Regions from separate parts of the Streptomyces sp. NPDC059989 genome, predicted to be linked through region 1. Evidence: predicted binding sites of a transcription regulator. Region 1 holds the regulator's gene; the other holds the start of a gene.
What was found. Region 1 encodes HrcA, which represses chaperone genes, less so after heat shock. Its sites were predicted from a motif close to TTNGCACTCNGNNNNNCNGAGTGCNAA; they were not measured.
Positions count from the first base shown of each region.

Region 2: groES (co-chaperone GroES) is a predicted target of HrcA. The motif match lies at 1,635-1,661, and genes of this name have one in related genera.

Region 1 covers NZ_JBHWUO010000020.1:105,935-109,105, reverse strand. Annotated here, with positions in the region: gene ACFWBN_RS19890 (DUF3097 domain-containing protein) at 1-71, opposite strand, end outside; gene ACFWBN_RS19885 (MBL fold metallo-hydrolase) at 100-825, opposite strand; gene hrcA (heat-inducible transcriptional repressor HrcA) at 993-2,009, shown strand; gene dnaJ (molecular chaperone DnaJ) at 2,010-3,146, shown strand.
Region 2 covers NZ_JBHWUO010000015.1:81,091-84,261, forward strand. Annotated here, with positions in the region: gene groL (chaperonin GroEL) at 1-1,045, opposite strand, end outside; gene groES (co-chaperone GroES) at 1,183-1,491, opposite strand; gene ACFWBN_RS15860 (hypothetical protein) at 1,749-2,204, shown strand; gene ACFWBN_RS15865 (response regulator transcription factor) at 2,329-3,009, shown strand; gene ACFWBN_RS15870 (sensor histidine kinase) at 3,002-3,171, shown strand, end outside.

The sequences.
Region 1 (3,171 bases):
TCGGCCGCCACCTCCGGCACGGCCTTGGGGCGCTTCCACTGCGGGGTCAGGTCGGGGGAGTACTCGCGCATCCGGCCGACACTAGGAGAGCCGCGGCCGTCACGCCTCCGACACGCCGAAACGGGCCGCCAGTGTGGCGCGTTGCGCACGCACGAAGCCCGCGTCGACCACCGCTCCGTGACCCGGCACGTACAGCGCGTCCTCCCCGCCCAGCGACAGCAGCCGGTCCAGGGCGGCCGGCCACTGCCGCGGCACGGCGTCCGAGCCCGCCTGCGGCTCACCCGACTCCTCCACCAGGTCCCCGCAGAACACCGCCTCGCGCTCGCCCGGCACGAAGACGGCCAGGTCGTGCCCGGTGTGCCCCGGCCCCACGTTCGCCAACAGCACCTGCACCCCGCCCAGGTCCAGCGTCCACTCGCCCGACACCAGGTGCTTCGGCGGCACCAGCAGGTCCACCGCTTCGGCCGCCTCCGCCTCCGCCAGGCCGTGGCGCACCGCGTCCCCGCGCAGCTCCTCGCGGCCCGTCGACAGCAGGGCGTCCAGCCCGACCGCTCCGTAGAACTCCGCCCCCGAGAAGGCGGCCCCGCCCAGGACGTGATCGAAATGGCCGTGCGTGAATGCGATATGGGTCACGTGCCGACCCGTCAGCCGCTCCGCCTCGGCCCGCACCGCGGCGCCCTCCCGCAGGCAGGACCCGGGGTCGATCACGAGCGCCGAATCGTCGCCCACCACCAGCCCCACGGTGCAATCCCACACCGGAAGCCGCCTCCGGCCGGTCCGTCCGGTCAGCCGTTCCCAGCCCGCCTCTTCCCAACGCACGTCCATGCCGCGACGCTACCCTGGCGGGCCTCCCTTGCCAGGGTCTTACTACCCGGCCGTACACTGAGCGGGGGATCTCTGGCACTCGAACGATCAGAGTGCCAGTCGACAAGCAACGAACGCCAACGAACGCCAACGAACACGGCAACGGACCAGAGCTGGAGGTGTGCGCGATGCTCAGCGAACGCAGACTCGAAGTGCTGCGCGCCATCGTCCAGGACTACGTCGGGACGGAGGAGCCGGTCGGCTCCAAGGCGCTCACCGAGCGGCACCGCCTCGGCGTCTCGCCTGCCACCGTGCGCAACGACATGGCCGTGCTGGAGGAAGAGGGCTACATCGCCCAGCCCCACACCAGCGCCGGCCGGATCCCCACCGACAAGGGCTACCGCCTCTTCGTCGACAAGCTGGCGGGGGTCAAACCGCTGTCGTCGCCCGAGCGCCGGGCCATCCAGAACTTCCTCGACGGCGCCGTCGACCTCGACGACGTCGTCGGCCGCACGGTGCGGCTGCTCGCGCAGCTCACCCGGCAGGTCGCGGTCGTCCAGTACCCCTCGCTGACGCGCTCCACCGTGCGCCACGTCGAGCTGCTGTCGCTGGCCCCGGCCCGGCTGATGCTCGTCCTGATCACGGACACCGGCCGCGTCGAGCAGCGGCTGATCGACTGCCAGGCGCCCTTCGGCGAGACCTCGCTCGCGGATCTGCGGGCCCGGCTCAACAGCCGGGTCGTCGGCCGCCGTTTCACCGATGTCCCCCCGCTCGTCCAGGACCTCCCCGAATCCTTCGAGGCCGAGGACCGCGGCACCGTCTCCACCGTGCTCGCGACGCTCCTCGAAACCCTGGTCGAGGAAGCCGAAGAGCGGCTGATGATCGGCGGCACCGCCAATCTCACGCGCTTCGGACACGATTTTCCCCTGACGATCAGGCCGGTGCTCGAGGCGCTGGAGGAGCAGGTCGTGCTCCTCAAGCTGCTGGGCGAGGCCAACGAGTCGGGAATGGCCGTACGGATCGGGCATGAGAATGCCTACGAAGGACTGAACTCCACGTCCGTCGTCTCGGTCGGTTACGGTTCGGGCGGCGAAACAGTCGCCAAGCTCGGCGTGGTCGGACCGACCCGCATGGACTACCCCGGAACGATGGGAGCGGTACGCGCAGTGGCACGTTACGTCGGACAGATCCTGGCGGAGTCGTAAGTGGCCACGGACTATTACGCCGTTCTCGGCGTGCGCCGCGACGCATCGCAGGACGAGATCAAGAAGGCCTTCCGGCGGCTCGCGCGCGAGCTGCACCCGGACGTGAACCCCGATCCCAAGACGCAAGAGCGTTTCAAGGAGATCAACGCCGCCTACGAGGTCCTCTCGGACCCGCAGAAGAAGCAGGTCTACGACCTCGGCGGCGACCCGCTGTCCTCCTCGGGCGGCGGCGGAGCCGGCGGCTTCGGGGCGGGCGGCTTCGGCAACTTCTCCGACATCATGGACGCCTTCTTCGGCCAGGCCTCGCAGCGCGGCCCGCGCTCGCGGACCCGGCGCGGCCAGGACGCCATGATCCGCCTGGACCTGGAGCTGGACGAGGCGGCCTTCGGGACCACCAAGGACATCCAGGTCGACACGGCCGTCGTCTGCACCACCTGCTCCGGCGAGGGCGCCGCACCCGGCACCTCCGCGCAGACCTGTGACATGTGCCGCGGCCGCGGTGAGGTCTCGCAGGTCACCCGGTCCTTCCTGGGCCAGGTCATGACCTCGCGCCCCTGCCCGCAGTGCCAGGGCTTCGGCACCGTGGTCCCGACCCCGTGCCCCGAGTGCGCGGGCGACGGCCGGGTCCGCTCCCGCCGCAGCCTCACGGTCAAGATCCCGGCCGGCGTGGAGAACGGCACCCGGATCCAGCTCGCGGGCGAGGGCGAGGTCGGCCCCGGCGGCGGCCCCGCCGGCGACCTGTACGTGGAGATCCACGAGCTGCCCCACCCGACCTTCCAGCGGCGCGGGGACGACCTGCACTGCACGGTGACCATCCCCATGACGGCCGCGGCCCTGGGCACCAAGTGCCCGCTGGAGACGCTGGACGGCATGGAGGAGATCGACATCCGGCCCGGCACCGGGTCGGGGCAGTCGATCCCGCTGCACGGGCGCGGCGTCACGCACCTGCGCGGCGGCGGGCGCGGCGACCTGATCGTCCACGTCGAGGTCACCACCCCGGGCAAGCTGGACGCCCAGCAGGAGGAACTGCTGCGCCAGCTGGCGAAGCTGCGCGGCGAGGAGCGGCCGATGGGCCAGTTCGCGCCCGGGCAGCAGGGTCTGTTCAGCCGGCTGAAGGACGCGTTCAACGGCCGCTGACCGGCCCGTGATCCGATGCGCCGAG
Region 2 (3,171 bases), on a different contig from region 1:
TCTGGTTGACACGGCCGACGACGTCCTCGTGGCTGCCGCCACCGTCGACGATGGTCGTGTCGTCCTTGGAGATCGTGACGCGGCGGGCGGTGCCCAGCACGTCCAGACCGGCCTGGTCGAGCTTGAGGCCGACCTCCTCGGCGATGACGGTGGCACCGGTGAGGGTGGCCATGTCCTGCAGCATCGCCTTGCGGCGGTCACCGAAGCCGGGGGCCTTGACGGCGACCGCGTTGAAGGTGCCGCGGATCTTGTTGACGACGAGGGTGGAGAGCGCCTCGCCCTCGACGTCCTCGGCGATGATCAGCAGCGGCTTCGAGGCGCCGGCCTGGATGACCTTTTCCAGCAGCGGCAGGAGGTCCTGGATGGAGGAGATCTTGCCCTGGTTGATCAGGATGTACGGGTCGTCGAGGACGGCCTCCATACGCTCCTGGTCGGAGACCATGTACGGGGAGAGGTAGCCCTTGTCGAAGGCCATGCCCTCGGTGAACTCCAGCTCCAGGCCGAAGGCGTTGGACTCCTCGACGGTGATGACACCGTCCTTGCCGACCTTGTCCATCGCCTCGGCGATGAGCTCGCCGACCTGCGAGTCCTGCGCGGAGAGCGCGGCCACGGCGGCGATGTCGGACTTGTCCTCGATCGGACGGGCGGTCGCGAGGAGCTCCTCGGACACGGCCTTGACCGCGGCGTCGATGCCCTTCTTCAGGGCGGCCGGGGAAGCGCCCGCGGCGACGTTGCGCAGACCCTCGCGGACCAGCGCCTGCGCCAGCACGGTGGCGGTGGTGGTGCCGTCACCCGCGATGTCGTTGGTCTTGGTCGCCACCTCCTTCACGAGCTGGGCGCCCAGGTTCTCGTACGGGTCGTCCAGCTCGACCTCGCGGGCGATGGTGACACCGTCGTTGGTGATGGTGGGCGCACCGAACTTCTTGTCGATGACGACGTTGCGGCCCTTGGGGCCGATCGTCACCTTGACCGTGTCGGCAAGCTTGTTGACGCCGCGCTCGAGGGCGCGACGGGCGTCCTCGTCAAACTTAAGAATCTTCGGCATGGGAGCGGTTCAGCCCTCTCGTTGCGATCCCCGGCCGCTCACCGCGACCGCCTAGCTAGAACGAACTACGCCCCTCGCCGCCCGGCATCAGCAGGGGTGACCAGGGGCGTAGCTCAAAGCAAAACTTGAGAAGTGAATTACTTCTCGACGATCGCGAGCACGTCGCGAGCCGAGAGGACGAGGTACTCCTCGCCGTTGTACTTCACCTCGGTGCCGCCGTACTTGGAGTACAGGACGACGTCGCCGACGGTGACGTCCAGCGGGAGACGCTGGCCGTCCTCGAAGCGACCCGGGCCCACGGCGAGGACGACGCCCTCCTGGGGCTTCTCCTTCGCGGTGTCCGGGATGACCAGGCCAGAGGCCGTGGTCTGCTCGGCGTCGAGCGGCTGGACCACAATGCGGTCCTCGAGCGGCTTGATGGCAACCTTGGAGCTGGTGGTCGTCACGATCCGACCTCCCCCTTCGGAGATCCGGGGTTAACTGTCTGAGGTGGCGACCAGGTCGATCCGTCGTCGCGGGTGCCGGATCTGCCTGTCGCTGTGTTGGCACTCACCAGGGGCGAGTGCCAAGTGCGACACTATTCCGGCGATTAGCACTCGGTCAAGCGGAGTGCCAATTCTCCGCCACGGGCGTTGCGCGGACCGGCTCCCCGAACCGGCAAATCCCCGGCGCACGGGCGTTCGATCTCACTACTCTTCCCGTCATGACCAGGACAAACTCCGGTGTGCGGTGGCGACATGGCATCCCGATCGTGATCGGCCTCGCGGCCGGGATCTACATGCTGTGGGCCGCCGTGCCGCGGCTGGCGGCCCAGGTGGCCGGGGTGGAGGGTGCCTTCACCGCCACGCGGTGCGCGGAGGAGCGGGACTCGGACGGGGACCGGCACTGGATGTGCGAGGGCTCCTTCGCCGCCGGCGACGGATCGTTCACGATCCCCCGGGTCGAGGTCGACACTTCTTTCGACACCCGTCCGGTCGGGCCGGTGACCACCTTCGCCCTCGGGCCGTCCGCCGACACAGCCGTGCAGCCCGGCGTCCTCGTCTGGCTGGGGCCCGGGGCGGTGGGCGTGCTCTCCCTCGCCTTTCCCGTGTGGGCCGTCGGCTCGGCCTCCCGGAACGCCCTCGCCCGGCGCCGGAGCCTCGCCGGACAAGCCGGGTAGGTACGGGTAGGTACGGGTAGGTACGGGTAGGTACGGGTACCCGGGCGGGGCGCCACCGGGTCGGGACACCGGCCGGAGGGAGGCCCGAGACAGGGCGCATCACCCGATATGTGACGCTTGAGCGGTGCGCATCCTCGTGGTCGAAGACGAAGAAGGCCTCGCCGGGTCCCTGCGGCGCGGCCTGTCCGCCGACGGGCACCTGGTCGAGGTCGCGCACGACGGCCACCGCGGCCTGGACCTCGCCCTCGCCGGCGGCCCGTACGACGTGGTCCTCCTCGACCTGATGCTCCCCGGGCTGAGCGGCCACGAGATCTGCACCCGCATGCGCGCCCACGGCGACACCACCCCGGTGCTGATGCTCACCGCCCGCGACGGCGACGACGACGAAGCCGAGGGCCTGGACGCCGGCGCCGATGACTACCTCACCAAGCCCTTCTCCTTCGTGGTCCTCGCCGCCCGCATCCGGGCGCTCGCCCGCCGCGCCGGCGCCCCCGACCGCACCACCCTCCAGGCCGGCGACCTCCTCCTCGACCCACAGGGCCGCCGCTGCCGCCGCGGCGCCCACGACATCGAGCTCACCGCCCGCGAACTGGGCGTACTGGCCTGCCTGATGGAGCAGCCCGGCCGGGCCGTCGCCAAACAGGACATCCTCGACGAGGTCTGGGACACCCCGTACGGCATCGACCCGAACATCGTCGAGGTGTACGTCTCCTCGCTGCGCAAGAAGATCGACGCGCCGTTCGGCCGCCGCTCGATCCGCACCGTCCACGGCACCGGCTACCGGATGGCCCCCGACGGTGGCTAGTACGGTCCGCGCGCGTGCGGCGGTGGCCGCCGCCCTCGCGATGGCCGCAGTCCTGGCCACCGGCGGGCTGTGGCTCCACACCCTCCTGCGGGGCAACCTGCTGGACAACACCACGGGCCGCACCGAACTCGCCGCCCGCAAGGCCGCCGCCCAGACCGAAGG